Regions from separate parts of the Heyndrickxia acidicola genome, predicted to be linked through region 2. Evidence: riboswitches for the same ligand, from Rfam matches in the RefSeq annotation. Region 2 holds a riboswitch; each other region holds the start of a gene.
The links. A riboswitch is a leader RNA that binds a small molecule or an ion and turns the genes downstream of it on or off. The one in region 2 is predicted to bind S-adenosylmethionine.

Region 1 (8,012 bases), 570 kb from region 2:
TTGGCTTAGGTAGGTGTATCCGGGCTCTTTTCCTACAATGGCTTCAAATACAGCATGAAGTCCTGGAATGGCTAGAATCTCTTCAAAGCGAGTGGTGATGAAGGTGCCTGGCTGTACATCCCGTTTTTTCAGAGGATCACGGACTAAAATACCGGCTACTTCTACTGCATCTCCAAGCTTTTCGATCAGCTGCTCTTGGTGGTTTTGAATGCCCTTGTACACACCTTCTCCCACAGTGCCATACCCCAAAATTGCGACTTTTATGGCCAATTTAATTCCTCCCTGATTCTATTTTTGTTTTCGTGTCCAGCTGTTCCTGAAGCAGGCTTCCCCATTTAGAGAATTCAACTAAGAAGCCGTCGTGGCCAAATTCTGTTGGAATGTAAAAATAATCCCCATGGGGTACAGCATCCACAAATTCTTTCATTTGATCAGAAGGATAAATTAAATCGTATTGGAAGGTAAAAACAGAGACATGTGCCTTATAGTTTGCGGCTGCCTGTCTCCAGCCTCCCCGTTCTCTTCCGATGTCATGGCTGTTCATGGCTCTTAAAAGCGTTAAATAGCTGTTTACATCAAATCGCCCTGCCAGCTTTTCACCCTGATATTGCAAATAGGACTCCACTTCATAATGGGGAACTTCAACATTTAAAGACTGCACCCTTCTCTCAAACCGCTTGGAAAATAGAATAGAGCTCCTGTACGTGACCATTCCGGCCATTCTGGCTACATGAAATCCCTTTACCTCTTCCGAAGATGAATAGTTACCGTTCTTCCAATTAGGATCATTTTCTATAGAAGCAATACCTATTTGGTTAAAAGCAATCCCATAATCACTGAAAGCAGGGGTTGCTGCAAGAACCAGCAAATGCTCCATCATGTCTGGGTACATCAAGCCCCATTCCAGTACTTGCATGCCGCCAAGCGACCCGCCCATTACGGCTTTTAACGAATGAATTCCCAGAACCTCTAATGCTTTTTTTTGAGAGCGTACCATGTCCCTGACCGTAATATAGGGAAAAGCCCCCCTGTAGGCCTCCTGAAGTTCAGGGGAGTGGGACAACGGACCGGTTGATCCGTTGCATCCACCTAAAACATTAAAGGATATCACCTGATATTTCTGTATGTCGACTGCTTTTCCTTCACCAATCAGCCCGCTCCACCATCCGGGCTCTTCCGTTGATCCAATGGCAAATTGGTTTCCCGTTAAGGCATGGCAGACCAGTATGACTGGTGCGTCCAGCGGCCCTTTCCTCTCGTAAGCCAGCTCAACACTATCCAGCACCACACCTGACTCCAGCTTTAGCTGCCCAATGAAAACCCTGCTGTCCCTGTCGGCTATCGTCTGATGTAATTCCATTTGCGGCTCCCGATCAAACAGAAACAGCAGCTGCTTTTAGAATGGCCTGTTCCAGATCGGCGATGATATCCTCTTTCGCTTCTAAACCGACAGAAAGGCGAACCAGTTCTTCCGTTACACCGGATTGTTTAAGATCGTCGCCGCTCAGCTGCTGGTGGGTAGTAGAAGCAGGGTGGATAATAAGAGATTTTGCATCCCCTACATTCGCAACATGTGACCAGAGGGTAACATTGTCGACTACCTTGCGTCCCGCGTCCCTTCCGCCTTTAATGCCGAATGTTACGATGGAGCCCGCTGCGCTGTCCTTAAAGTATTTTTTGGCCAGCTCATGGGATGGATGGCTGGAAAGTCCAGGATAGCTTACCCAATCTACTGCAGGGTGGTTTTCTAAAAACTCTGCCACCGCCTGAGCATTTTCAGTATGCTTTGGTACACGCAAATGCAGGGTTTCCAGTCCTTGAAGCAGCAGGAATGCGCTGTCAGGGCTTAACGCAGGACCAAAATCGCGAAGGAGCTGTACACGAAGCTTTGTGGCAAACGCAGCCTGCGGCACATCCACTCCATAGCGAAGTCCATGGTAGCTATGATCCGGTTCACTGAAGCCAGGGAATTTTTCGCTGTTCCAGTCGAATTTGCCGGCATCCACAATCACTCCGCCAATGGTTGTTCCATGTCCGCCAATCCATTTGGTAGCCGAATGAACCACTACATCAGCGCCCCATTTAATTGGATTTGTGGAATATGGTGTACCAAATGTATTATCAACAATCAGCGGAATCCCGTTTTCGTGTGCAATATCTGCAACGGCTTCAACATCCAGCACCTGCAGGCTTGGATTTCCGATAATTTCAGAGAAAATCGCTTTTGTTTTTGGCGTGATCGCTTTGCGGAAGTTTTCCGGATCGGATGAATCAACGAATTTTGTCGTGATGCCGTATTTTGGCAGCGTTACGGCAAACAGGTTATAGGTTCCGCCGTAGAGATTGCTGGCAGCCACGATTTCGTCGCCTGCCTCGGCCACATTCAGGATGGAAAAGGCAATCGCTGCGGCACCGGACGATACGGCAACAGCAGCTGTTCCTCCTTCAAGCAAAGCAACGCGTTTTTCAAAAACATCTACCGTCGGGTTCCCGATACGTGTATAGATGAATCCCTCCTGCTGAAGTGCGAATAGTCCTTGAGCATAGTCTGTGTCTTTAAATACATAGGAAGTCGTTTTGTGGATAGGCACAGCACGTGATCCTGTTGCAGGGTCAGGCTGTTGTCCTCCGTGAAGTAATAAAGTTTCTGGGCGAAGTGCTTTTGATTCGTTTGTCATTTTGCATTCCTCCTAATTTTTTGTGGGTAATGAAATAGGACGTGCATCGAGAAATTCCTCTTTGCTGCAATATCTTAGGATGAGGAGTGCAGGGGGGAAAATAAAAAGCCCTCTTCATAAGAAGAGGGCGTATATTCGTATCCTCCCCTTATCTTTCAGATCCTGGTTAGATCTGTAGGAATTAGCACCTTTTCAAGCATTCCTGCCTGAAGGTTGCCGGGCTTCAAAGGGCCTAGTCCCTCCGCCGCTCTCGATAAGAGTAATTTCATTCAATTTTATGAAAAATTAAAATTCATCTTGAAATGGATTATAGTGGAGCCCAGAGGAAAAGTCAACCATGCTTTTTAAGAAATTCGAAGATTCTATTATTTTTTAGAATACGAAATGGAATGAAAAGGCGATGTTAAAGGGATGTTCGTTTACATCATTGCAGTAAAAAATTTTTTTTGCTGAATACAGAAAACCTAATAAGAAGGGCTCATTACGTTTTTTGCTCAGACTGTTTTTGTACATGTAAAAACAAGGTATAGTTCTCTATTGGCTTCTGCTCCAGGCACTTGCATTCCACTGGACAGAAAGGAGCCTGCTTGTGCCGAAGGATGTCCGTACCTTGAACAGAAAAAAGCCCTGCTAAAATAAATTTTGCAGGGGCTGATAATTGATAATATCCACTTTGAGCTCTTCAAGGCTGTATTGCAGATGGTTGATTAATCTCTCCTCGAACAGGTTTTGATCATTTTGTTTAACGGCTTCAACAAGGGCTGAATGATCCGCCCATTCATGGCTGCTTCCCTGTTCAAAATGATGGAAGGCATCATAAATGAGCAGGTAAATATCAATCTGAGACAATATCTTATTTAAGAATTCAATGAGGAACCGATTTCCTGATGCTTTCGCCAGGGTCGAGTGAAATTCACGGTTCGCCCGGTTGTAGTCCTGAAGGGTTATATTTTCAAAGAAAGCCTCCTCCACTTTGGCCAGTCTGTCCATCTCGCGAACCTGTTCCTCTGTCACCTTATGGAATCCCTCTTTTACTGCAATCAGCTCAAGTTCTTGGCGAATTGTAAAGGCCTGGACCATTTCCTCAATGCTTGGCTGAATGACATAGGCCCCCTTATTTGGGATAACGTTCACAAACCCTTCCTGCTCAAGCTTTCGAATGGCATTGCGTACAGGCGTCCTGCTCACCTTCAATTGCTCTGCAATGGTCGTTTCAATCAGCTGCGTGCCAGGAGCAAGCCTGCGGCTGATGATGGCATTGGTTAGAGTATTATATACTACTTGTTCCATCGACTTTTTCGTTTCCATATGTATACCGCCGTTTCATCTCGCTTTACTTGGTCTTTCGTTTATATATTATCATACCTTAATCCTGCATGATTACAAACGGCGGCGTTCAGAATACAAAAACACTGCCCATAGAAGGGCGGCTGCATTTTTTTATATGGCCCGCTTAAAGCCATTGCCAATGATTTCTGAGGTATTGTGAACAGTGACAAACGCATGAGGGTCGACTTCCAGAATATATTTTTTCAGCTTGATGTATTCTCCCCGTCCCATAAAGGTTGTAATAATGTTTTTCTCCTGGCTTGTAAAAGCACCTCTGCCCGTATGGATTGTTGCCCCTTTATTTAATACATCCACGATAAAGGACCTGATTAATTCTCCTTTTTCACTGATGATGGTGACTTCCTTGGATAAGTCAAATTGCGCCGCTACATAGTTTACAAACAGACTGAGTACAAAAATACCGAGAACGGAATAGAGTCCGTCTGTAAATCCAAACACGATAAAGGATGATGAGGCAATCAGCAAGTCTGCCATGATAATCCCCGTGCCGATTTTCACCGAGAAGAATTTATTTAAAATGATGGCAATAATATCGGTGCCTCCAGATGAAGCATTTTGGCGAAACAGTAAAACAAGCCCTACCGCATCAATAAAAAGCCCTACAATCAGCTGCACTAATTTGTCCTGGCTGAGAGGAGCCTCCACTGGGCAGAACCTCTCCAAAAGCAATAAGAAAACAGAGAGCGAAAAACTGCAATAAAAGCTTTTCAACCCGAATCTTACTCCGATCGTCAGCATCCCGACTATAAAGATTATCGTCTCAAATCCCATCAATATGAATCCAAGCGGCAAATTAGGCGCGTAATGATGAAGGATAATGGATATTCCGCTCACCCCTCCAAAGACAAAATGATTTGGCGCCGAAAAAAAATGTATATGAAGGGCAATAAGAATAATTCCCGCATTTAATATGGCGTAATCCTTCAACCTATTTTTCATAAAATCTCCTCCTTTTAAACACAATTAATTGTGGTACCATATTGTTCTACAATTCATGATTATAAAGGGGTAAGAAAAAGATGTAAAGACCTAGCTTTTCGTTTTCTCTCAGCTGTTTTCATGAACCAGGTTAATCTTCTCTTACGCCTTCCTTCCCTTTAACAGAACGGCAGACTTTCCTTTAAACAGATAATTTTCAACCTTTATTATTAAATATTTATTGATAAACGATAAATAAACTTTTATAATGTGATTAAATATCAGGCTGTTTTTGTACAGTAAATCCTTACAAAACGAGCCCAAAACCATAATCAGGAGTGGATGTTGTGAAACCTCATTTTTTGGCGAGAAGCATGCATGTTCTTGTTCTTATTTTTTTAGCCTTAACGGGAATCTCTTTTTTGCTTATGCCACTTTTTGTCCAGGATTATTTTAAAACGGCAGGAATCGTGCCCTCCCAGCCAGCGTGGATACTGATGCTTTTTCTGTATGCAACAGCTGTTCCATTTTTCATGCTGCTTTTAAACGTAAAAAGACTTTGTAAAAATCTTTTGGAAAACAAACCTTTTACACTAAGCAGTATAAAAGCCCTTAACTGGATCGGCCTATGCGCTTTTTCCGATTTTGTTTTATACGCATTTGGAACGATTTCGATTTTGAAAAACTTATTGTCTCTTACCCTGATGGTTGCCGCCTTTATGATTGGGCTTGTGAGCTTGCTGCTATCCCAGCTGGTGAAGGACGCCAAGGAGATAAAAGAAGAACATGACTATACGATTTGAGGTGGCAGGATGCCGATTGTAGTAAATGTGGATGTAATGCTCGCAAAGCGAAAAATGAGTGCCTCGGAGTTAGCAGAGAAGGTAGGAATTTCTCTTCCCAATTTATCAATATTGAAAACAAACAAGGCCAAGGCTGTACGATTTTCCACGTTGGAAGCCTTATGCAGAGTGTTAGAATGCCAGCCCGGAGATCTTTTGGAATACAGAAGCGATGACGAGTAATATTAAGGCTCTTTTCGTAAACTTTGTTGCTATCTGACACAAATTTAAAAATCGAGATTCTGTATTAAAACTTTTAAATAACTTACGAAAAGATGCCACGAAAATAGACCACATACGGAAAGATTCTTTATACGTAAAGCAATAATCTATGCGAAAACAGCCAATACGTAAAATCTTGGAAAGAAGGCGAGAGTATGAATGATTTTAAAAAAATATTTTTGTTATGGATTGTCATCATGTTCTTTGTGACATTTACTTGTACTTTAACGTACCTTGTCATGCAGCAAACATTAAGGCTTGGTGCCAATCAGGCGCCGCTTGAGTCGGCCATTGATGCCAAGCTGGCCCTGCAGAGAGGAACGAGTCCGGAATCCGCTCTGCCCGGCAATAAGCTGGATGCATCTGAAAGCCTGGATACCTTTGTGATGATTTATGATAAGAAGATGACACCAGTGGCGAGCTCAGGCACGATCAATGGCCAAATCCCCCACTATCCCATAGACGTTCTTAAAAATGTGGCTTTAAAGGGCGAGGAAAAGGTCACTTGGCAGCCTCAAAGAGATCTGAGATACGCTACTGTAGCGGTCAGGTATAATCACGGCTTCATTGTCGGTGCCCGCTCCCTGAAAGAAACCGAAAGCCTGATTGGCAGCATCGGAAACCTCATTCTCGCAGCATGGATTGCCTGTTTTGTCCTTTTTTCCATTGCCCTGGCCGTACTTTATTCAGTGATGAAGAAACTATACAAAACTCGAAATGCATGATAGGTTTTTAACTGTAGCACAGCAAAGCACGAAAGGGGTCTGACCCCTTTTGTGCTTTGCTGTGCTGAAGCATCACCTGTTAAAAAAAGCTGCCCAGGCATTTACTGCCGGACAGCTTTCTTTTTTGGCTGCTATTATTCCGCCGATTGGCGAAGGGCAGCTTCAAATTGTTCGATGATATCTTTCGAATTTTCAATACCGAGAGTGATACGCACCACCTGCTTTGTGATGCCGATTTTCCTTTGCATCTCCGGTGAAAGCGCACGGTGAGAGGTTCCAAGCGGATAGGACACAGTGGTCTCTACGCCTGCAAAGGAAGGCACGATCTTCACCCAATTCAGTGAAGAAAAGAAGCGGTGAATATCACATTGGTCCATTAACTCAATGGTGATAACCGCCCCGTTCCCCCTCTTCGAAACGAACTCGGGATAGTAAACCCTGCTTACAAGCGGGTTCCCCATCAAAGCATCTGCCAGTACCTGGGCATTCGTTGTCTGCTTCTCCATTCTAAGGCCAAGCGTTTTAATTCCCCGGCAGGTCATCCAAGCCTCAAACGGACTCAGCTGTGCACCAATATTCACAATCTTTTCCCGTACTTTTTGAATCAAAGGTTCACTCCCAGCCAGAACACCGGCAGCAGCATCACTATGGCCGCCAATAAACTTGGCCGAGCTGTGCACAACGAGATCCACACCCTTTTTAAAGGGCTGTGAAAGATACGGCGTAGCATACAGATTATCAATCATGGTTAAAAGCCCGTTCTCCTTTGCAATCTGCACCACGCCATCAATATCTTCAACCCGCAAAAACGGATTGGTAACCGTTTCACTATAAAGCAGACGGGTATTAGGCCGGATGGCTTTTCTAACCGCCTCTAAATCATGAAAAGAAATGAATGTTGTTTCCACTCCAAAATGCTTTAATTCCTGACTTAAAAGGCGATATGTTCCGCCAAAAATATCCTCAGCCGCGATGATATGGTCTCCAGCCGATACTGTTGCCATAATGCCTGTCAAAACCGCTGATGTCCCCGTTGCCGCTGCCACTCCCGCAGGAGCTCCTTCCAGCATGGCAACAGCCTGTCCGAGTTCATCTATGACGGCATTTCCAGGCTGGCTTGCCCGATTGGCAGAATCCCCCTGGTACAGCTTAAAATACTTTTCCAATTCCTCTAAAGAAGCGAACGAAAAAGATGAAGTCTGATAAGAAGGAGCCGATTCATTTCCAATATCCGACGCATTTTCTTGAAAACTATGAACGATTCTAGTATCTAATGA
Region 2 (8,012 bases):
TTACAATGATGATTGGAGCGGAAGGCACGAGACTCCTGCGGGACAAGCAGGCTCCCTGTCTGCCCCGCGGAAAGCGAGTGCCTGCAGCGGAAATCAATAGCCAATTTATAAGTAAAAACTAATTTCAATTTAAATAGTATAATATTCGCGTTTTGTCGGCAGGACAATTAATTGCTCAAAGGGAGCTTGTTCACAATTTCCTTATAAGATTTTTGAAGACTGATACTGAAGTCAATGTAGGCAGCTGACATCAAAGCATTAAATAAAGTAAAGTCAAATAAACGGTGTTTAGGACACACAATAATAGTAATGTTTAAAGGGGAACGCGCACGATATGTGTTTCCTTCCTTTATTTTTCAGCTAAAATACCTTAATAACGGAAAAAGCCCTTGTTTTAAGCAGGGCTTTTAACTGGAGTATATGATTTTTTCTTAACGCTTTATCGGCGAGGAGAATTATGCGATACCGATCAAATCTCAATGATTATTGGAAGGATCATGGGCTTCCTTTTTGTTTGTGCGAAGACAAATTCTCCGACTGATTTTTTGATACTCTTCTTCAAGACGTTCCACTGCCGGCTTTCTCCGTGCAGGTCTTTCACCGTTTTGCTTACAAGCTGGTTCATTTCCCGGAGGAGATCATCGGAATTTTTTGCATACACAAAGCCACGGGATATAATATCTGGTCCTGAAATCATTTTTCGGTCTCTTTTGCTCAGGGTGATGACAATTACCAGCATGCCGTCTTCCGAGAGCTGTTTCCGGTCGCGCAGCACAATCTCCCCGACATCCCCGACGCCCATTCCATCCACATAGGTATCTCCTGCTGGGACACTTCTGGTCTGGGTGGCTGTGGAATGCTCAATATCGACAACATCTCCATTTCGCATGATAAACGTGTTTCCTTTTTCCACTCCAACGGACTCTGCCAGCAAACGGTGATGATGCAGCATTCTGTATTCTCCGTGGATAGGAATGAAGTAGGTAGGCTTCATTAACGTAAGCATGAGCTTTAAATCCTCTTGGTAGCCGTGGCCGGAAACATGCATGCCTGTTGAACTTCCAGAGCCGTAGATGACGTTGGCTCCAAGCTTAAAGAGGTTGTCAATGATTTTGGATACATCCCGTTCATTTCCCGGAATCGGCGAGGCGGCCAGTATGACGGTATCGCCAGGATAAATGGCAACATCGCGGAAATTCCCGGTGGAAAGGCGGGAAAGGGCGGCCATCGGTTCACCCTGGCTGCCTGTACACAAAATGGTAACCTTCTCAGGATTCATTTTGTCGACAGCACTTGCATCAATCAGCATCCCCTCCGGAATGTCTACATAACCTCGCTCCAATGCAACATCTACAATATTCACCATACTGCGGCCAAGCAGGGCAAGCTTCCGGTTGGTTTTGATGCAGGAGGCTACCACCTGCTGGACCCGGTTGACATTGGAGGCGAAGGTGGAAACAAAAATTTTCCCCTCTGCCCGATGGAAGGCTTCATCCATATGGCCGCTGACCGTCCGCTCTGATGGTGTCAGTCCTTTGCGCTCTGCATTGGTACTTTCCGATATTAAAGCGAGTACGCCCTCGGTACCGATTTGGGCCATTTTATGAATATCGGTAGATTGGTTATTTTCCGGGGTTAAATCGAACTTAAAGTCACCGGTATGAACGACATTCCCTTCAGGCGTATGGAAGACAATGCCGAGACAATCGGGAATGCTGTGGCTGACTTTGAAAAAGGATACGCCGACTCTGCCTAATTCAAGTTTTGACTCTGAATGAATAGGAATCAGTTTGGTTTCTCTTCTGAGCCTATGCTCCTGCAATTTAAGGTCAATCAGGCCCAAGGTAAAGTTGGTTGCATAAATCGGTACATTCAATTTTTTCAAGAAATAGGGAATCCCGCCAATATGGTCTTCATGGCCATGGGTAACAATCATTCCTCGGATATTCTTTCTGTTTTCTTCTAAATAAGTGATATCAGGAATAATTAAATCAATACCGAGCAAGGATTCATCCGGAAACTTTCCGCCGCAATCGATGATGAAAATATCATCGGCATACTGAACCACATACATATTTTTTCCGATTTCATTTAACCCGCCCAGGGCAAATATGGACAATCTCTCAGATGCACTCATCATTTCGCTCCTCCTGACAAATTAATATTCTTTAGTATTCCCCGAGGTAAAGCTTTTTATTTTTGAAAAAAGGAGGTTGGGGAAATGCCTGGAAAGCAAGTCAGCCAGCAGGAAGGATTGGAGCACATTCAATATCTCTGTAATATCTCAAAATAGAACTGAACCCAAAGTTGATTGTAGCGAAGGGCACGAGACTCCTGCGGGAAAAGCTGGCCAAAGGAAGACCCCGCAGGAGCTTGCGACGGGGATGCTTCCGGCCGCCCGCGGAAAGCGAGTGCCTGCAGCGCTCAAGTAACAGATTTTATTGAAGTTTTGACATCATTGTTACCAAGAGGATCTTTGGGAATCTTGAGTAAAAGGACATTATAAGGGATAATTTAAAAAGGATAGAAGAACAAGATACATTATGCTCTTTCTATCTTTTTTTGTACGCCCGTTTCATGATCTGGAGAAAAGTTACCCATATGACAGTTCTGTTCCGGATTTCATTTGATGTATGTGAGAGTCGAATGTAAGTGGCTTAAATGTGATTATTTACTCTCTTTTTCATCAGTTCAGCAACTTGATTTGAATTTACATTTCCTTCTCTTTGTAATTGATCAATGATGTTAGTATAATAAATCTCATTTCGATTCTGGCTTAATTTATATGCAGCCTGGATTTCGTCTACTTTTATCTTAAAACCAATTATACCTTTTAGCTGATTTTCTAAGAGTTCAGGTGATAGTTTATCCCATAAAACTGAATTCTCACGTTTTTGCTCATATTTTTCTAGCATTGCCGTTAAGTCTTCTATTAGTTCATTTTTTTCTACTATACTTGCTTTTCCATACATATGGACAGCTTGATAATTCCACGTCGGGACATTTTCCTTTTCATACCAGGAAGAAGAGATATAAGCGTTTGGTCCTTGGAACATCACTAATACATCCTTACTGGTATCGAATGTTTTCCATTGAGGATTGCCGAGGGCCATATGCCCCGTGAGTTTGTATTGATCTCCTTCTTTCATAAGCTGCAATGGCAAATGAGTGGCAATGGGTTTCCCCTGTTCTGTTGTGACAATTGTGCCAAAAGAGTTTTTTTGAACAAAATCCCTAATTTCTTCAGCATCTGTGACCCTAAAGTATTTTGGAATATACACTATAATTCCCCTCTCAAACAAAGTTATCTGAGTATTTTGGTCATTATATAATCTGTTTGTTTTTCATCACCCATATAAAAAGAGTGAGCTCCTGTTTGGACAAACCCCATTTTATGATAAAAGGCGATTGCATTTTCATTTTTTTCCCATACACCCAGCCAGATTTTCATTTTTTTACGCTCTTTTGCTATTTCCAGAGCTTTATTGAACAGATATTTACCGAGCCCTTGTTTTTGATATCTATTCCTTATATAAATTCTTTCGATTTCAAGTGATTCATTCCCCATTTTTTCAGATTGTGCCTCATTGGTGTTAACCTTTAAATATCCAGCTATTTCTGTATTAAAATAAATGAAAAAGAAATCCGAATAGGTATTGGATAATTCTTTTTCTAATTGTGTTAAGCTAAATGCCTTTTCCAAATATACTTCCATATTTTCTGGTGAATTCTGATGCTTAAATGTATCATTAAAAGTTTCATAACTAATTTCATGAAGTAATTGTAAATCCTCAAGGATACACTTTTTTATACATATCGTCATATTAATATTCCTTCTCCTTTACATCATTCAATATTTTCTCTTGTTTCCCTTTTTGACAAATTCCCAATCTATTTCTATATTTTTTCTTACTCTTTGAAGATATTTAAAAATGGTTTCTATTTCACTTTCGGAAAATCCATTTAATGCGACCATGTTGGAATACTCATTTTCTCTAATTATAAAAGGATATATCATCTTCCCTTTATCTGTTGGAAAGAGTTTTTTTATTTTTTTGTTATGTACATCATCTTTCTTTTCAATAAAACCATTCATCTCAAGTTTTTTTATAGCACGAGCTGCCGTTGTTCGGTCTACTTTTATCATCTCAGCTACTTTATCTTGAATGATTCCTGGATTTTCACATATTCGCACAAGGTACAAATACTGACCTTTCGTAAGGTCATATTCTTTAAATTCTATGTTGCTGATAGAATCTAATGCCCTCGCAATCATTCCAATTTCACGTAGAATTTCCTTCATAATAAACTCCTTATGGCATAATTTTATTGTAAATACAACAAAAAAGGTGTACCTTAAATGTAATCTAATTTTGTTGCATTTGCAATAAAAAATAATAAATGCACTAAAGTACAAAATAACACGTTTAGATTCAATTTCCTTTTTGTTTATGTATAAACTTGATCCCAAAATTAATGGGAACAAGCACTTGCAGCAAAAATCAATCAGCTGGAAGAGTTTAAACGCATGCATTCCTTGTCTATGTTAAAACCAAAATTAGAACTGATCCCAAAGTTGACTGAAGAGAAAGGTACGAGACTCCTGCGGGAAAAGCAGGCATAGGAAGACCCCGCAGGAGCATGCTACGAGGAGGCTTCCGGCCGGCCGTGGAAAGCGAGTGCCTGCAGCGTAAGGCAACCAGCAGGAAGGATCGTGTCGAAGCCCAATGTCAATGTGAAAGCCAAATTAGAGTAAATGGAAGCAGGTAACTGGAGCAAAATCAACCAGCAGGAAGGATAGAAGCGCAGTCATTGTCTATGTTAAATCTCAAATAGAAATGAACCCAGAGTTGACTGAAGCGAGTGCCTGCAGCATAAGGCAACCAGCAGGAAAGATCAGAAGCACATCTATTGTCTCCTGTTTTTCACAGAGAGAATAGTCATTTTAAAATTTTTAGTAAAAAGTAATTGACTTTTTCTTATGAATCTACTAGAATTTTAAAAGTTAACTCATAAAAAACTTAATAACTTATCCAGAGAGACTGAGGGACAGGCCCGATGACGTCCAGCAACCATCATTTTATGAAAGGTGCTAATTCCTGCAGAATGGTTCTATTCTGAAAGATAAGGTTGATCGAACATATAAACCTCTTTCGGAATGGAAAGTGGTTTTTTTTATGGCCATTCCTTGAAAATGGCCATACTAAGATCAAACATTATGCCGACAGAACAGAATCGGCTTAAAAGAAGGGCAGCAATCCGCTCGTCCATAATATTCGGGAAAAATGAGTAAAGGAGAGGAAAAAATGCTGGTATTTGAAGATGTCCATAAATCATATGGCAAAGGCAAAGAAAAGAGAGTAGAAGCCTTGAAAGGCATTGATTTCATGGTGGAAAAGGGTGAAATCTTCGGCATTGTCGGATTCAGCGGTGCAGGAAAAAGTACACTGATTCGCTGCGTTAACCTTTTAGAACGCCCTACTTCCGGCAAAGTGCTGATCAATGGCACAGATATGCTTTCATTATCTCAGAAAGAGCTGCGCCAGCAACGGAAGAAAATCGGCATGATTTTTCAGCAATATAACCTGCTGCAATCTAAGACGATTTTCCAAAATGTGGCCATGCCGCTCATTTTGGAAGGAAGGCCAAAACAAGAAATTGAGAAAAGAGTGAACGAGCTCTTGTCTTTTGTAGGACTTGAAGACCGGGCTGACCACTATCCAGCGCAACTTTCTGGCGGCCAAAAGCAACGGGTGGGCATAGCGCGGGCCCTGGCAACAGATCCTGATATCCTCCTTTGTGATGAAGCAACCTCCGCACTGGACCCGAATACTACGAATGCGGTTCTCGAGCTGCTGCGAAAGGTAAGGGATAAACTCGGCGTCACCATCTTGATGATTACGCACGAAATGAACGTGATCCGTGATATCTGCGATAAGGTCGCTGTCATCGAAAATGGAATGATCGCTGAGCAAGGACCGGTTATTGAGGTGTTTACAGAACCGGTAACCGATATTGCGAAGAGCTTTGTTCGGACGGTTTTAAATGATTCCATTCCGCCTTCCGTTCAAAAATTAATCGATGAAAGCAGTCAGGCCAATCCGCACGGGGTATACCGGATTATTTTCAAAGGTGCTTCTACAAGTACCCCGCTGCTTTCTGATACAGCCAAGCGCTTCTCGATTGATGTAAATGTGCTGCACGGAATGGTGACAGAGCTTCAGGGCATTCCATTTGGGAATCTGCTGGTGGAGCTGAAAGGCGACAAGGAAGAAATTGACCGTGCCGTAGCCTTTATTCAAGAAAAAGATGCGATTATTAAGGAGGTGTCCGAGGATGCCATTTGATTGGTCCTGGTTCTGGCCTACATTTGCAGCGGCCATTGAACAAACGTTTTATATGGTGATTGTTACGTTAATCATCTCCGTTATTCTGGGAATTCCATTGGGAGTCGTCCTTGTTGTCACACGAGAAAACGGGATACTGCAAAACAAGTTCATTTTTAACATTTTAAATGTCATTATAAATATCTTCCGTTCCGTTCCCTTTATTATTCTAGTTGTCGCCATCATACCGTTTACACGGCTTATAATAGGTACAACCATCGGGACAACCGCAGCCATTGTGCCGCTCGTTCTTTACACACTTTTTTATATTGCACGGCTTGTGGAAAATTCATTACTTGAAGTAGATTCAGGGACAATCGAACTCGCTCAGGCGATGGGTGCCACTCCATGGCAGATCATCTGGCGTTTTCTTCTTCCGGAAGCAAGAAGCTCCATTGTACTGGCACTTACCATTGCCACCATTGGATTAATTGGGGCAACCGCAATGGCAGGGGCAGTTGGAGCCGGCGGTATCGGAGATCTTGCAATTACGTATGGCTATCAGCAATTTCAAACAGGAGTTATGGTCGTCACGGTTATTGCGCTCGTTGTCATAGTCCAGCTTGTTCAATCAATCGGAAACCTGATTGCGAAAAAGCTTAGAAGAAACTAAAAAGCATTTTTAAAAATGAACATCTTTAAATAAGGTGAAAAAGGGAATCCTTTATTAGGATAACTTTTTAAATAAAATACCAACATGGAGGAATTACAAGAATGAAGAAAATAGCGATTATTCTTTTCGGCTTGCTTCTTGTGCTGGCGGGCTGCGGTTCCAAAGGCGGCGGGAGTGCATCCGGCGGCAAAGGCAGCCAAACAGTAAAAGTGGGAACAACTACTTCCGAAGTTCCAACCTGGAACCTTGTTAAGCAGCTTGCTGCGAAAAAAGGCATCAATGTTCAAATCGTCCGTTTTGATGACTATGTTCAGCCGAATCTTGCTCTAGACAGCGGTCAAATTGACTTAAATGCATTCCAAACAGTTGTCTATTTCGATGACTTCAAGAAGCAGCACAACCTTAACTTATCTGCTATCGGTACCACTTCCATCTGGCCGATGGGAATCTATTCTAAAAAGATTAAGAATGTAAGCCAAATTAAAGATGGCGACCAAATCATCATTCCAAATGATTCTACAAACCTTGGAAGAGCCTTATTGCTAATGCAAAAAGCAGGTCTTATCACAATGAAAAAAGGATTTACTGGTGCAGGCGGAGTGGACAACATTCAATCTAACCCTAAACACCTGAAAATCACTCCAGTAGATGCGGCACAAACAGCACGCGGACTGGATGATGCTACAGCTTCTATCATCAACTGTGACATGGCGATCAATGCGAATCTGAATCCGACTAAGGATCCAATCTTCCACGAAGATGCAAGCAATAAAGCATATGTAAACATTATCGCTGCGAAAACAAGCAGAAAGAACGATAAATCGTTCCAGGAAATTGTGAACATTTATCACTCTAAACAAGTAACTGACTTCATCAAAAAGCAATATAAGGGTGCAGCGATTCCAGTTGTAAAACCAATTTCATATTTAAGCGACTATAAGCAAGTTCAATAATAGCAAAGAATTAAATGGCCTGTTCTCGTAGCAGGCCATTTGTTGTATCAGAGAACAGGG
Region 3 (8,012 bases), 2.5 Mb from region 2:
TAATTCTAAAAAATGAATGCATATTTATCCGTTCTTCAAGAAAAATAGGAGTAAACCCTGAGCGCTAATGCTTAATTTCATAAGAACGGAGGTGCAGCATTTTGATAGATGAGAACACGGAATGGCCAAACAAAGTCCAATATAGTATTTGGGATACTTCTGTCGACCAGGAACAGCTTAGGCGATTGAGGCAGGCTCTTGAATCCTATACGGACTTGTCCTTAAATGAACCGTCACTTAAAACACCAGAATAACATCAGGAGAGCAGTTCATTTTTGAGCTGCTCTTTTTAACTATATCGTATTGCTCCAGGGCAAAGAGCGATACGTTTAAATTATTATAGAGCAAGGGCACCTTCATCTTTTGCATCTGCTTCTTCCCATCCCTTGCAGGCATCCACCCAGCCGCTTGCTGAGGAATAATGCTCCAGTTCATCGATGGTCAGCTCAATAGCAGAATTAGGGCTTCCGCATGCAGGAAAAACGGTCGTATACCCTTTCAGCGACACATCAAGAAATACTTTCAAATCGTTCTTTAAACCAAAAGGGCATACTCCACCAATTGCATGTCCTGTTTGCTTGAGAACTTCTTCCGGAGTCAGCATGCGCGCTTTGAATCCAAAGGTTTCCTTAAACTTTTTGTTATCAATTTTGGCATCACCTGCTGCCACTATTAATATCGCGGCATCCTCTTCCCCCCTAAAAGAAAGGGTCTTTGCTATTCTGCCAGGAGCAGTCCCTATTGCTTCCGCTGCCAGTTCCACCGTTGCGCTTGAACGATTAAACTCCATGATATCGTTTTCTCTGTTCCATTGTTTAAAATGAACCCTGACACTTTCCAATGACATTTTTAAACACCTCTCTAAAAAATATATTTATTCTCTTTATTTTCGACATAAATACACTAAGTAATCAGTTAATACTCCTTGGTATCGCTTTCGATATTGCTGAATATTTCAATTTATTCACTTCAATATTAGACAAACTATTTGAACTTTTCAATAAACCTGCATGCAAAAGATTGTGGTTTCCCTTTTATAATTTTCGAATTACAGTTAATGGACGAGGCAACTGTGTTTCTCAATCACCTTCCTGCCTGAGATATGGTAATAGATATATAAATTATCCTAAATGGAATGCTGCATTGCCAAATCCTCTCCAGTACACTAAAATCGATAATTCTATCTTATGCTAAACAATAAATTTTTTTAAATTTCAAAAAATACAAATTGGATATATACTTTACCTAAAAGAACTTATAAAAAGGAGACCGGCTAATGGAATCGATTGTGAAAGAATTTTTAAAAATCCCTACAACCTGTATTTCAGATGTTATGAATGGATTAAATAATATGAATCCTGCTATTAAACCCTTGGAGGAGGACTACCGATTCGCCGGCAGAGCCTTTAATGTAAAGATTCCGGTCGGCGACAATTTAGCTGTTTTAAAAGCAATAAGAGAGGCAAAGTCTGGCGATGTCCTCGTAATCGATGCAAAAGGAGATCTCTATAGAGCCATTGCCGGGGACTTCATTGTAGGAATGGCCCAAACACTGGGCATTAGCGCCATTGTTGTAGATGGAGTCATTCGTGATATAAAAGGAGTTAAAAAATTAAACTTTCCCGTTTTCTCACGAGGAACATCTGTAGCAGCCAGCGGAAAAGCTGGTACAGGGGAAATCAATATTCCTATTTCCTGTGGCGGAACTGCCGTGAATCCAGGCGATATTATTGTGGGTGATGCAGATGGAGTTGTCGTAATCCCCCAATCAGAAGCACAAGCAATCTTGGAAAAAGCAGTTGATAAGTTAAAAAAGGATGAAATTAGAGAAAAAAATGTAGCTGGTAATGTGGAAGCGATCAAAAAATATTTAGATGACATGACTTCTAACTAGGCAGAAAGGATAGCCAGAAGAATGGTTATAATTCGATTATACGTCCTTATTTAGAATATTTAAGATAAATCTTCCAGCATCAATCCTCTTCATTACGCAGAAAATGAGGCTGTCCCAAATGGTTCAAAGATATCAAGTGACCTTGGAGACAGCAAATTTTTTTATGCAGGTTGATTTGCACTGCAAGCACTTCTTTTACTTCAATCAACCTTTAAGTTAAATCAAAATTGGGATTTTAAATAGATATAGACAGTGTTCTGATCATCCTGCTGGGTTGATTTCCGCTGCAGGCGCTCGCTTTCCGCGGGCGGCCGGGAGCCTCCTCGTCGCAAGCTCTTGCGGGGTCTCCCTATGGCCTACTGATCCCGCAGGAGTCTCGCACCTTCCTCTCCAATCAACCTTTGAATTAAATCCAAATTAGGATTGTACATAGATATGGTCAACGTTCAGATCATCCTGCCAGTTGATTTTCATTTCGAATACTCTCTTTCCGTGTGTGGGACTGGAACCATATTGTTGCATGCTTATGGGCTATCCTCTTATAATTTGCTTAACTTGCACGAGTCATTTGCCTTCACTCTAATCAACGTTGAATCCAAATGATCATTGGGTATTACTAGATATGCTCAGCGCTATTCGTCCTGCCTCTTCTACGACCTGCCTGTTCTTTTCTGCTCAAATAAATTTTTAACAAAGACGCCATGCTATTATTCGCACCAAGTGTTTCCCCCCTTTTCTTATCTCTGTCCAAAAATAGAAAGAGGTGACTCAAAAGGCCGCTTATAACCACCTTTTGAGTCACCCTCATTTTTATGTGTAAGCATTCAATAACTGCTCCTATTGACTAACGGATTAACGCACGATTTTTTCGATGTTCCTTGCGTGCAGGTGCCGTCTCAAATAATCTTTTTTCTTCCGTTGATTGGGGTATTACCCCGGGAACAGGGGCGGGTCTTCCATCCTTATCTACTGCAACCATTGTTAAAAATGATTCGGTTGTCAGTGTTTTTTTTCCGACCAGTAGATTGGTAGAATAAACCCGAACATAAACTTCCATCGAAGTACGCCCTGTTGAAGCAACGAATGCCTCCAGGCTAAGTGCATCTCCAACTGCAGCTGAAGAAATGAAGTCTACTGAATCAATAGAGGCTGTAACGACTGCCTGATTACAATGTTTCATAGCAGCAACTGCGGCAATTTCATCAATATAAGACAGAACCTTTCCTCCAAATATTGTTTGAAGATGGTTCGTATCCGGCGGCAGCACCAATTTTGTTTGATGAGTTCTTGATTGTTCTGTAGAATAAGCTTTTGTCATGAGCTGACCCTCCTATGGTTCATCTTTAAATGCGGCTTTATGAAAATTTTTCCACTTCAGTTGCTTTAATCAAAGCCTGATTCATAAAGGGCAGCCCATTGCTCACGAAAATTATGTACGCGCCGTGTACTGGCTTTTTTATTCCTCGGCCATATCATTTGCAACACTCTCCTATCTCCCGTAGGAATTCTGTGTGCTCCTTTATGGCAGGTCTCCTGGCTTGATTTCATCGGTTCTTTACACCTTCCCGTTCCATAGAAACAGTGGCACAGCTTGAAAGAACCTCCCTCTTACAGTGGCGGGACCGCTCCGGACTTTCACCGGATTCCCTTTTCATTCTTAATATCCTATTAAGAAACCATAAAGTATGCAGTTAAATGACTTATCGTCAATTCTATTGTACTATAAAATGTGCTCCGCTAATAATTTTAATCTTTACTTTGTTCTTGACATTCTCACTATTGAATTGTAGACTGAATATTATTAAAACTTCATAATTTTCATTTCTTATCCAGAGAGGTGGAGGGACTGGCCCTTTGATACCTCAGCAGCAGACTTTTTCTGAAGTACTGTGCTAATTCCAGAAGCGTTAAGCTTGAAGATAAGAAGAGCAGCATTTATTCAATCAACCTCTTCTTGTCGACGGACAGAAGAGGTTTTTTATTTAATTTGACCCAATTATGATTAGAACTTTACAACGGTTAGAGCTAAGCACCCATTGGATAAAAGTGAAAATCAAGTTTAAAAAGCTTGGCTTTGCTCATCTTGCCTGTTGCTTTCCGCTGCAGTCACCCACCCTCTCTCCAATCAGCATCGTTCTAAATTCAACATTGATCTCTAACAGATATAAAAGCTTATTAAAAATAATGAAAGAAGGAATGAGTATGTCCATTACTTTGACAAAGGCCCCCTTTCGCGCTGACCATGTAGGAAGCTTACTACGACCCGAATCCATTCATCAAGCCAGAAAAGAATATAAAAACGGAACGATAACTTCAGCTCAATTACGTGAAATAGAAAACCGTGAAATTAAACGTATTGTTGAAAGGCAAATTGAAATTGGATTAGAGCTTGTTACAGACGGTGAGTACCGCCGAACATGGTGGCACCTCGATTTCCTTGAGCACCTGAATGGAATCGAAGGGTATGTGCCTGACCAAGGTTATCAATTTGCGGGTGAAGAAACAGATCGCTATCACGTCAGGAATATTGATAAAATTTCTTTTAACAAGGAGCATCCATTTATTCAGGATTTCAAAGATTTTAATGAAATAGTAGGTGGACGTGCGGTTGCTAAACAAACCATTCCAAGTCCAAACCAGTTATTTAACATTGCCATACGAAATAAAACAATTTATCCAGATATCGAAGAATTTGCAAGAGACATTGTCGAGTGTTATCGGGACGTTTTAAAAACGTTCTATGAAGCTGGCGTCCGTTATTTACAATTCGATGATGTTTATATTGCCAGGCTTTGCGATCCAGAGTTCCAATTTAAAGACGGTGAATATACGAGAGATCAGCTTATTGATTTAGCATTGCGCGTGATCAATGGGGTCCTTGAGGGAAAACCGGATGATTTGGTGGTTACAACCCATTTATGCCGTGGAAACTACCGCTCAACATGGGCCTTTGAGGGAAGCTATTCAATGATTGCCCCTACTTTACTGGCACATGAAAACGTAGACGGATTTTTTCTAGAATACGACGATCATCGTTCAGGAGACTTTAAGCCTTTGGAATACGCAGCAAAAAACAATGCCCGGGTCATTCTGGGACTCGTTACCTCCAAAACAGGTAAGTTGGAAGATAAAGAGACGATTAAAGCAAGAGTAAGAGAGGCAGCACAATATATCCCATTAGAGCGCCTTTGCCTTAGCCCCCAATGTGGATTTGCTTCTACCCACCATGGCAATAAGTTAACAGAAGAACAACAATGGAACAAACTCAAATTTATTGTTGAGATTTCCAAAGAGATTTGGGGGTGAATAATGTAGAAAAGCGCAAGCTCCTTGCTCTTCGGCGTGCGGATTTCTGCTACCGATAGGTACTGGAGCTGGACAGAAACTACATTAGTTCTATACGTTAGTGATTAAAATTTTTTTCCTTCTTCAAACAAAATAGCCCCCTATTATGAGGGGAGCTATTTTGCATATACTAATAGAAGAAAAGTGGATCCAAAAAAAATCTATTAAAGAAATGGCCTTATATCCTCCCAGGCTAAAACCAATTCATTAAGTTTTTCCCCTCCAATGTCCACCACTTCCAAGTCTATCTTCTTTGCTCCGAGAGACTCATAAAAATTCTTCGAAGGATTGCCTTCTAACACCATAACTATCATGCTTTTAATATGATTCTGATGCAAATGCTCTATAACTGCCTTTACCAGTAGCTTGCCAAGGCCTTGTCTTTGACATTCTTTTAAAAGATAAATAGCATATAATTCACCCTCATACTCTGGATGATATTTTTTACTCCTTTCCTTCCCTCCGGATGCAAAGCCCACAATTCTGCCACTCTCTTGTTCAGCCACAAATATTCCTCCATTTGGAATAGCATTCAACCACATTTCTTCCCTGGTTTCATACTTAAGGCTATCAAGATAATCTTGAGGAACAATTTTTTGGTAGGTCGTTTTCCAGCTATCTACATGCACCCGGGCTATACCCGCAGCGTCGGCTAATACTGCCTTTCTAATAATCATCTACACACCCCTCAAGAAACAAAAGCAATTTGCATTTCCATTGCCTTTTTAAACCCGTATTTTTTTTATGACTTTGTAAGCAATAGTGAAACACAAATACATTCGCTAAAAAACAATCAAAATCCTCTAAACACAAAAGTATAGTTACTGACTTTGTTGTTTTTTCTTATTCAAGTGAAACTCTTTTTTCTCACGCCTTTTACCTCAGCAGAAAGGTTATAGTAAAGAAAAGAAGCAAAAAAACGAGCAGCTTTCAACTAATTTAAAGAGCCTATTATAAATAGCGAATCTTCGTATAGAAGAAATGGAAAACAATAAAAAAATAAATCTTAAGAATGGCCAATTTGCTTGAGAACTATAATCTATCTTAGACTAAACTGTTTTTAATTGACGGATTATCACTTACATCAGGATCCATAATCGGAGAGATCGGAAGGCTGACCGGAGATAAATCGCCATTAAGTTCTCCGAATGCCTGATTCCGTTTATATGAAAGAAATTGGTCTATATATTGAAGTGAACCCGCATTAATGACCGCTCCATTATCAACTGAATTAACCTTAAATGCAAAAACATTTAAAACCATAGGGGTAAATTGCACCATCATCTTCACTCCTACAAAAAATTTTTTGTTAAATTAAACTATTTTTAATACTAGCACTATCACTTACATCAGAATCTAACACAGAAGAAGCGGGATTAAAAATTGGAGAAAAATCACCATTTTGTTCCCCAATGCCTTGGTTTCTCTTATAAGATACAAACAAGTCCAAGTGTTGACTTGTTCCCATATTGAATACTGCCGAATGGTCAAGAGAATTTATTTTTATAGACTGCAAATTAATCGTTACGGGCGAAAAAAACATACACATCTCTCCTAAAAAATTGTGAAATGCAATTCTGTTTTCATCCATTTCCTCCTTTATGAAATAATTTTGCATTTTAGATGCTTTAAATGAAGAAATTTTTAATGGCTAATTCGTTTTTTTTACCGAAAAAAAATCAGATAAATCGTTATCTATCGTTTTAGCATACGGATTAACTTGAATTGTATTATCCGCTAGCTGCTGACCAAATGCTTGGTTTTTTCTGGCTGTTACATTTCTGCCAATCTGGATTGTTGTTCCTATTGAAATTGCACTTGAATGATCCGCACTATTAAGCTTTAAATCACCTAAATGAATATTAATTGGAACAGGTTTCATAACTGCTTCCCTTTCTTTTCAGGTTTGTTCGTTTTAAAATTATTTCTTTAAGACTAAGTTAAAAGGACTGATTGTCGACTGTTTCATACAAATAAACTATAAAATAGATCTTTAACAAAGCCTTTTTTAAATTTATTTTTCTCAATAAACTATATGTGTTGGATTATAAATTATTAATGCGGAGCATTTTGTTTACTTTACTTTAAATCTTACGGCCCCTTCAAGTAAGGCTTCTTACGGCCTCAATTACCTTTTTAAAAAATATTTTCAGATACATGATATTTAAATGGCACATCGTTATCTGCTGTTAATGTTAATTTTAGGTTCAACGTTTTTTTTCTCTGTTTTAAAGCCTGAATTCACGGTATTGTTCCTTTTCAGTTCTTTATTTTCTTTATTCAAAAAATCCATTATTCCCCCTTCACCATAAGTTGCTCCTATATTTAGCCTTCCTTTCAATTCCTTAATTCCTAGCTGCCCAAAATTGTTATTAAGCTCCACCTTATCAATGACAAGCCGTTCGACGTTAAGCTTTTCAACCACAATAGGCGGTTGGATATTACCTTCAGGAGTGAGAGGTTTTTCATTATTCGGAATTGCATCATTTTGTACAGACTTATTTTTTTCAATTATTTTCTCCAGCTCACTAATTTTTCTTTTTAATTGCTTTATTGTTGAATCATTTTTTAAAAAATAATTGAATACCCCTTTTAAAGACATAAAATTCACCGCTATCTTTATATTTTTGGCTCTGTTAAATTTCTATATTGATAACTGCTCGTTTTTTTTCCCATTTTCCAGGAAAGAAGGGAACAAAAAGCAAAATATCATGCTTTTTTGTTTCCTTTCTTTCCTGGAGCTAAAAACAACAGAGTCCCCAACAAAGCCATA
Region 4 (8,012 bases), 570 kb from region 2:
TTTCAATGCATACAGAGCAGCTAAAATGACGGTTATGATGGAAAAGATAACGGATAAAAGACGGAAACCAAGTGTGTTGAACCCGGCTAACTTAAATCCTGCCATGATAGCCCAAAAACTAAGAGGAGGTTTTAAGTTCCAATAGTCAGGACTGTACCGGAATGTATTTACAAAAAAATTCTTTTTCTGCAGCATTTCATAGGCGCTGATCCCATGTCTTGCCTCATCCCAGCTATATACTGGAAAATCGCTTATCTTATAAAATACATTAAAAATATACAGGGAAAGAAGCAGAAAAAGCCCCAATCCATATAAGAAATTATAAATGCGGTGTTGAGTCATATTGATCTCCTCTGTATAAATGTCTATTAAAAAGACGCATGTTTGTATAAATAAGTTTCATGTTTCTGAAATTTTTTCCAAAAAGGGTTCAATTTTACTAGGATGGACTATTTTAATCCATTTTATATATTTAAAAATAAATAATTTGAAATTGATGATATTCCTTGCATTGTAAATTGGGTAAGAAGAGGAATTAGTAAATAAAGTAATTTAAAAAGCTAACCAAAACTATCTTAGAATAACAATTTTCCAAGGAGTTTAACACAACAAATTTCGCATAGTAATAAAGCGCTATCATTTAAATGGCAGTAAAGCTGAGCCGCCCTAGATATAAATCCTTAAACAGTCTACCCCAATTATTTATATAACCAATCAGTCTTCGAAATAAAAAAATATTTTTAAAAAGAGTTGCAATTCTGTTTATTATCGTGCTAATATTCACCCTATGAGTACATAATTATAGCTTTAAAACTCTTATCCAGAGCAGGCGGAGGGATTTGGCCCGATGATGCCCAGCAACCGACCGTAATACCATTGTGAAATGGGGCGTATTTTTAAAATAAGCCGGGATTTTCCCATGAGGCACGGTGCTAATTCCAACAGAAAGGATACTTTCTGAGAGATAAGAGGTGAGAAGATTTTATATTCTTCAGCCTCTTTTCTTTTTGGAAAGGGGCTTTTTCGTTTGGCTTTATTTCTTTATCGCTTTGAACGAACTAAAAAAAGGAGAGATGAGAATGAGAAAAATAGTTAACGGGAAAGGCTTGCTTATCTTTTTAACCGCTTTTATCTTATTGGCAGGCTGCCAGCCTACTTTATCAAAGAGTACGGAAGCGAAAGCAGATGTCAATTCTAAGAATCCGCTTGCAAACAAAAAGATAGCGTTGATTATGCAGCAAAACCTAGGAACCTTTTCAGAACAATATATTGAAGGGGTAAAGGAGCAGGTAGCAAAGTTTGGAGGGAAAACGACTGTTTTTACTTCAGATGGAGATCTTGCAAAAATGGCTTCAAACCTTGATGCCGCCATTAACCAGGGCTTTGATGCCATTCTGATAGACCATGGGACAAAAGAAGCTCTTACAGATGGTGTTAAGAAAGCAGTCAGCCAGAAGATACCCGTTATTGTATTTGATGCAGATGTATCCGTTCCAGGTGTAACAGTCCTTGAACAAGGTGATCAGCAAATGGCAGAAATGACGTTAAATAAGCTAGCAAAGGATACAGGAGGTAAAGCCAATATCGTAAAGATTTGGGTTGCTGGTTTTGCTCCAATGGAAAGACGTCAAATTGCTTATAAAAATTTTATGTCTAAAAATCCAGGAATCAAAGAGGTAGCGACTTTTGGTGCAGCAACACAAAATACTGCTTTGGACACTCAGTCCCAAATGGAAGCTCTTCTAAAGCAGTATCCAAAGAAAGGCCAAATCACAGCCGTTTGGGCTTCCTGGGATGAATTTGCCAAGGGTGCGGTCCGCGCCATTCAACAGGCAGGAAGAAACGATATTAAAGTGTATGGAATTGATATGAGCGATGAGGATCTGCAAATGATTCAAGAGAAAAACAGCCCATGGGTAGCATCTGCCGCCGTTGATCCGAAAGATATTGGCCGTATTCAGGTTCGGTATGCGTACCAAAAAATCCATGGAGATCATACACCTGCAACAGTAAAATTAAAGCCTGTATTTGTAACAAAGAAAACTCTGCCGAAGAAACAAATTACAACAGCTGATCTTAATCAGTATATAAAAGGCTGGGGCCACAGCAATCAGGGATATTCAGAAGCACTTAAGAAATTGGAAGAAGGTAAATAAGATTGGAGGGTCTGCTCCGATAGCATCGGTCAGACTCCCTTTATACAAAGGAAGGAGGGCAAACAATTATGGACCAATTGCTCATCATGAATGATATAAAAAAATCCTTTGGGAATGTAAAATCCTTGTCTGATGCTCATTTTGACCTTAAAGCAGGCGAGGTGCATGCTATATTAGGGGCAAACGGTGCAGGGAAAAGTACGCTTATGAAAATTCTTTCTGGCGCTTATACAGCAGATTCAGGTGAAATCATGCTTTCAGGGCAGCAGGTAGAAATAAACTCTCCTAAACATGCAAAAGATTATGGTATTTTTTGCGTTTATCAGGAGGTAGATACAGCACTTGTCCCTCAGCTGACCGTTGCTGACAACATTATGCTGGATTCTATTTCTTCACAAAGAAATATTTTTGTATCTAAAAAGCGGCTATTGCAGCAAGCAAGCAAAGCTCTTGCGTTACTGGATGAACGTATTTCTCTTCAATTACAAGCAAGTGAGCTGTCATTGGCTGAGAAGCAAATGGTCTTGATTGCAAGAGCTTTGGTATTAGAAGCGAAAGTCATTATTTTTGATGAACCCACTGCCCCTCTTTCACTGGAAGAAACAAAGAAGTTTTTTACTATAGTCAATAAATTGAGAAACAATGGGGTGGGCTGTATATTTATTTCCCATCGACTCCCGGAAATTTTTGAAATAGCCAATCGTATTACAGTCATGAGAGATGGAAGAACCATTTCTACCTTTCAAACCTCACAGGTCACTCAGCAGCAAATTGTTGAGACGATGCTTGGCAGTTCATTTCACTTTTCATTTACACGGGCAAATAACAATAAGGGGGAACGGCTGCTAGAAATCATGGAAATAAATGACGGACAAAAAGTGAAGGATATTTCTTTCCATGTTTCGAAGGGAGAGGTAGTAGGCATTGTAGGGCTGGTTGGTGCAGGCAAAACCGAGCTGGCTAAAGCTTTATTCGGCTTGACAAAATGGAAAAGCGGGAAAGTCATTGTAAATGGAAAATCAAAAAAGTTTCAACACCCAAAAGAAGCGATGAAATCAGGCCTTGTACTTGTCCCGGAGGAGAGAAGAAAGGAAGGTCTTTTTATTCAGGATTCCATTGCCGAAAATATAACCTTCCCCTATCTAAAGAAATTTTCACCCTTCCTGTTTCTTAATAGGAAAGAAGAAAATAAGTATGCTGAAAAAATAATAGATACCTTATCCATAAAGGCAAATTCGGCTAAGACGCCTGTATTTAAATTAAGTGGAGGCAATCAGCAGAAAGTGGCGATTGGTAAATGGACGTCCTCAAATGCCAGGGTTTATCTTTTTGACGAGCCAACTAAAGGAGTAGACATTGGAGCAAAGCAGGACATCTTTCACTTAATCCACAATCTTACTGCAGAAGGAAAAGGGATTGTCTACTTTTCGTGCGAAATAAATGAAATTTTAAGTATTTCTGACCGAATCCTTGTCATGTATGATGGGCAAATAGTGAAGGAATTAACAAAAGAGGAAGCAACACAAGAAAAAATCCTGCTATATGCTAGCGGTGGAAAGGAAGACATCTATGAACGGAACGCTCTTTAAATTCTCATTCAGGTACGGAGCAATAGTAGTCATGGCTATTGTTCTCGTTTATTTTAGTCTGGTAAATGGCAAATTCTTTTCATATGGGAATCTATCAGATATACTGCGCTCGATTTCCATCGTTACATTATTGGCTCTTGGTGTCACATTCACATTAATTGTAGACGGCTTTGACTTATCAGTAGGGTCTACTATGTCCTTATCTACCGTTATAACTGCCTCTTTAATGGTTTGGTATCAGTGGCCCCTTTGGATTGTCCTTTTACTGCCCATAGCAGTTGGGATTGCAGTAGGAATCTTTAATTCTATCCTGATCGTAAAGATTGGCATACCGGATTTATTAGCTACGCTTGGAGCCATGTATATTGTATCGGGTATTCAAAGTACGTATACAGACGGATATTCGGTTTACAGCCATATGCCGATGACAACAGGCGGGACTGCACCGGGAGAATTTTATAACAGCTTCCTATGGATTGGGCAGGGTGAACTGTTTAAAATCCCTTTTCCTGTTATTATTATGATTCTATTTGTCATCCTGGTTTATCTTGTCCTCAATCATACCAGATGGGGCCGGATTTTATACATGACAGGAGGAAACTCAGAGGCAGCCCGATTATCAGGGATAAATGTAAATAAGGTAAAACTTCTTGCTTATACCATATCGGGGATTTTTGCCTCGCTGGCGGGCATTCTCTTTACAGCGCGGGTGGGGTCAGGGCAAATTGATTCAGGTGCAGCGATGCTGATGGAAGCAGTGGCGTCGGTTTTTGTAGGGTTCTCCTTTTTAGGTGCAGGTAAACCGAATGCCATCGGAACCTTTTTTGGGGCTGCATTAATTGGCATCCTCTTAAATGGTTTAACCATGCTGAATCTTCCATATTATGCTTTTGATATTATAAAAGGAAGTGTCTTGGTTCTTGCCCTGGCCGTAACCTATCTGCAAATAAAAAAGAAAGCATAGCAGTGAAATTATGTACATAGTGGAATGAAGTAAAGCAAAAGCGTTCTAAATAGGAACGTTTTTTGCTTTTTTTGTTTCCTTTCTTTCCTGTAACCTTTAAGCTGTGCTGAAATGCGAGTGAAACAGCCGTTTCACTCGAATGAGCTAAAAAACAACAGAGTCCTCTAACAAAGCCTCAATTTAATAAGGCCTAGGAGAGCTTGCTTATCAGAAGGTTCCGTTATTGCCCGCAGAAAGCGAGTGCCTGCAGCGGAAATCAACAAGCAAGATTAACAGAGCCTTTTTTATCGGAAAAGTAAATCATGCGATTCAGCATAGCTCTTTGGCGTGGGACCAAAAGTCGTCTTTATAACATATGCATACTAAATTATGTAGATCAGCCTCTAGTGAAAAATCGATGATTGATAAAATAGAGGGATCAAATAGGTAAAAAAAGTAAATATATTATGACGAAAGTATTATTTTTGGGAATATTTAAAAAATAAAAAGGGATTAGTTGTAAATATGAGAATAAAGATAGGCATCGTAGACATTATTTATTCTGTCATTCTGCCTACGCATACTTTTTTAGGAGGAATTCATTTGAAGAAGTGGAAAAGAAGTGTGCTTTCTTTTGTTGCAACGGGATCTTTATTATTTGGAGCATCACCTTTTATGTCGCTGGCGAAAACCACAAGCGATAACGTAACAATCCCTCAAGGTACAGGGACATCGGTATTGGATGGTGCCAATTATTTTGGAGATCTGGATCCGAATCAGCAGGTCACCGTCGACTTTGTTCTAAAGGTAAAAAACAAAGATCAGCTGGCGCAGTATATTAAAGATACAACGACACGCGGCAGCCGTCATTACCGTGATTATTTGAGTGTAAAAGAATTTAAAGATAATTTTGCCCCAAGTTCAGGAGATGTATGGGTTGTTACAAAATACCTGCAGTCCTTTGGGATTAGTACATCAGTTTATAATGATAATTTGATTGTAACCGCAACAGGAACAGTTGCTCAATTTAATAAGGCGCTGAATGTTGAATTGCAGAATGCTAGCTATAAAGGAAAAAAGTTCCGCGGAACAAAGAAACAGCCAAGTGCTCCTAGGAATGTAGCAGACAATATCTTATGTATTTTGGGGCTAAGTGATTATTCTAATTTGACTTCACATGCTGAGAAACAAGCTGTTAAAATTCCTGCTAACAGTGACAATGCCCTGCCAGGAGGAGGATTGTCTCCCCAGGATTTGATTAAACGCTACAATGTTCAGCCGCTTTATGATAAGGGCGCAACAGGAGCAGGTCAAACCATCGGGATTGTAACTTTAGCTGATTTCGTTCCTCAGGATGCGTATGACTTTTGGAATACAGCAGGCATTAAAGTGAAACCGAACCGGATTACTAAAACAGATGTTGACGGAGGTTCAGGCTGGTCTGGGTCTGATGAGACGACATTGGATGTAGAGCAATCAGGTGCTCTTGCACCACAAGCGAATATTCATGTCTATGTCGGCCCAAATACGGACACAGGCTTTGTAGATGCATTTGCTAAAGCGATTAATGATAACCAGGCACAGCAAGTTTCCGTAAGCTGGGGGCAAAGTGAGTCATCCATTGACTATTTTGTGAAGCAGAATATGGAATCACCTGCCTATACCGAAGCTTTTAACCAGCTCTTCATGCAAGCGGCTGCCCAAGGGCAATCAATGTTTGCTGCGGCAGGTGATGCCGGGGCCTATGATAATACCCGGTCAATGGGCATGTATGACCTCACTGTAGATTTTCCTTCTTCCAGTCCATATATTACTGCTGCAGGCGGAACAACAACACCATTTAGTTTTACTTCTAAGTCCACAGGAATTAATGTAAGTGTTCCTAAGGAACGTGCGTGGAGCTGGGATTATTTGTACCCGCTTCTTCAAGCATATGGTTACACACCTGATAATGGGCCTTTCTTTGAAGGAGGCGGCGGCGGTTTCAGTACAGCCTTTGCGACACCTGATTATCAAAAAGGAATAAAGGGAGTTAATACGTATTCAGCTGTTCAGCAATGGGATGTAGGCAGTGATTTAGCTGCAACACCTACTTATGATTCTACTAAACCTATAGTAACTGGAACAGGTTCAGGGAGGAATGTACCGGATTTATCCATGGACGCGGATCCAGAGTCTGGATATTCTATCTTGTTCACTAATCCTAAAACTGGTGTCCAAGAATGGGATCAGTATGGAGGTACAAGCTTTGTTGCACCGCAATTAAATGGACTTTCAGCGCTGATCAACAGTGCAAACCATACTCAGGTAGGATTCTGGAATCCGCAGATTTATCAATTTGCTCAAGGCTGGAATTCACCTCTCACTCCATTAAATGACACAAGCGGAGACAATGATAATCTTTTCTATACTGGTACTGCAGGAACTATTTACAATCAAGCGACAGGCCTTGGTACGCCAGATGTAGCTAAGCTTGCATGGAATTTCGGACCGTTTTACAGATAAGGAAAGCAAAAAAAGTGGAGGAGAAATGTATAAAAGGGAGTCATAATCAGCTAAACCTGCTAAAATCAGACCGGTCTTAAAAATAGAAGAAGCCATTTTTAAAAATAATTGAGCCAAAAGCCATCCCTTTTTATGGGATTCGGCTTTTGGCAAATGCTTTAAAGAATGCTGAAGCAATAAAGATATGCCTAATCTTTATGGTGTTTATTAGGGAGCCGTGACTCGGGATGGCCTTTTCCCTGACGTTTTTTATTTTGCTCGTCTTTTTTTTGTTTTTCATGCAGCTTTTCAACATATTCATGAGTATTATCCATTTTTGTTGCCTCCTTAAGATAGATGCACCATTCATACTTTCTCCAGTTATCTGTTGAACATACCTTTTTTTATAATGCTCACGGAACCTTTCATATGTCTTTCAGTCATGTTTTATTTCCCGTGAAATATCGATCTTCTTCTCAAACGTTTGAAAGGAAATAAAAAAACCGGCTGCAACAGGGCAGCCAGTTAAAAAATCTATTCTTCATTTGATAATTTCAGGATATTGAGAAGCTTAAAGAAAAGACTCAAGACAATGGCAACTACAGTAGCCAGCCCCATTCCCGTTAAGGCTACTGTTCCAAATTGTATGGTAGCGCCGCTGATTCCGATTGCAAGTACTACACAGGTCAAGATTAAATTTTGGGATTTACTGTAATCCACTTTTGTCTCAACCAGCATTCGAATACCGCTGGCAGCAATGACACCGAAAAGAAGGAGCGATATTCCCCCCATAACAGGTGTTGGGATAGAGGAAATTAATGCTGCAAGCTTTCCGCAAAA

Region 1: linked by a shared signal. The riboswitch ahead of A5N88_RS20615 (O-acetylhomoserine aminocarboxypropyltransferase/cysteine synthase family protein) and the one ahead of A5N88_RS18045 (methionine ABC transporter ATP-binding protein) in region 2 are both predicted to bind S-adenosylmethionine.
Region 3: linked by a shared signal. The riboswitch ahead of A5N88_RS06215 (5-methyltetrahydropteroyltriglutamate--homocysteine S-methyltransferase) and the one ahead of A5N88_RS18045 (methionine ABC transporter ATP-binding protein) in region 2 are both predicted to bind S-adenosylmethionine.
Region 4: linked by a shared signal. The riboswitch ahead of A5N88_RS15295 (sugar ABC transporter substrate-binding protein) and the one ahead of A5N88_RS18045 (methionine ABC transporter ATP-binding protein) in region 2 are both predicted to bind S-adenosylmethionine.

What each region holds. Positions count from the first base shown of each region.
Region 1 covers NZ_KV440953.1:4,422,810-4,430,821, reverse strand. The annotation lists gene A5N88_RS20625 (homoserine dehydrogenase) at 1-270, opposite strand, end outside; gene metX (homoserine O-acetyltransferase MetX) at 272-1,360, opposite strand; gene A5N88_RS20615 (O-acetylhomoserine aminocarboxypropyltransferase/cysteine synthase family protein) at 1,374-2,678, opposite strand; SAM riboswitch class I at 2,824-2,938, opposite strand; gene A5N88_RS20610 (GntR family transcriptional regulator) at 3,309-3,986, opposite strand; gene A5N88_RS20605 (YitT family protein) at 4,119-4,967, opposite strand; gene A5N88_RS20600 (DUF2975 domain-containing protein) at 5,294-5,749, shown strand; gene A5N88_RS20595 (helix-turn-helix domain-containing protein) at 5,759-5,971, shown strand; gene A5N88_RS20590 (hypothetical protein) at 6,166-6,735, shown strand; gene A5N88_RS20585 (trans-sulfuration enzyme family protein) at 6,870-8,012, opposite strand, start outside.
Region 2 covers NZ_KV440953.1:3,853,057-3,861,068, forward strand. The annotation lists gene A5N88_RS25605 (hypothetical protein) at 1-100, shown strand, start outside; gene A5N88_RS18020 (ribonuclease J) at 470-2,137, opposite strand; gene A5N88_RS18025 (hypothetical protein) at 2,214-2,432, shown strand; gene A5N88_RS18030 (FMN-binding negative transcriptional regulator) at 2,658-3,281, opposite strand; gene paiA (spermidine/spermine N(1)-acetyltransferase) at 3,305-3,823, opposite strand; gene A5N88_RS18040 (MarR family winged helix-turn-helix transcriptional regulator) at 3,851-4,303, opposite strand; SAM riboswitch class I at 5,027-5,131, shown strand; gene A5N88_RS18045 (methionine ABC transporter ATP-binding protein) at 5,307-6,347, shown strand; gene A5N88_RS18050 (methionine ABC transporter permease) at 6,337-6,999, shown strand; gene A5N88_RS18055 (MetQ/NlpA family ABC transporter substrate-binding protein) at 7,101-7,952, shown strand.
Region 3 covers NZ_KV440953.1:1,328,356-1,336,367, forward strand. The annotation lists gene A5N88_RS24765 (hypothetical protein) at 102-254, shown strand; gene A5N88_RS06195 (YbaK/EbsC family protein) at 338-847, opposite strand; gene A5N88_RS06200 (RraA family protein) at 1,277-1,894, shown strand; gene A5N88_RS06210 (acyl-CoA thioesterase) at 2,739-3,212, opposite strand; cobalamin riboswitch at 3,401-3,590, opposite strand; SAM riboswitch class I at 3,717-3,820, shown strand; gene A5N88_RS26080 (hypothetical protein) at 3,973-4,104, opposite strand; gene A5N88_RS06215 (5-methyltetrahydropteroyltriglutamate--homocysteine S-methyltransferase) at 4,097-5,200, shown strand; gene A5N88_RS06220 (GNAT family N-acetyltransferase) at 5,404-5,916, opposite strand; gene A5N88_RS06225 (hypothetical protein) at 6,284-6,520, opposite strand; gene A5N88_RS06230 (hypothetical protein) at 6,549-6,830, opposite strand; gene A5N88_RS06235 (hypothetical protein) at 6,891-7,121, opposite strand; gene A5N88_RS06240 (hypothetical protein) at 7,419-7,841, opposite strand.
Region 4 covers NZ_KV440953.1:3,282,233-3,290,244, reverse strand. The annotation lists gene A5N88_RS15300 (ArnT family glycosyltransferase) at 1-342, opposite strand, end outside; SAM riboswitch class I at 814-971, shown strand; gene A5N88_RS15295 (sugar ABC transporter substrate-binding protein) at 1,080-2,156, shown strand; gene A5N88_RS15290 (sugar ABC transporter ATP-binding protein) at 2,225-3,745, shown strand; gene A5N88_RS15285 (ABC transporter permease) at 3,726-4,709, shown strand; gene A5N88_RS15280 (S53 family peptidase) at 5,292-7,193, shown strand; gene A5N88_RS15275 (DUF4023 domain-containing protein) at 7,382-7,507, opposite strand; gene uraA (uracil permease) at 7,707-8,012, opposite strand, start outside.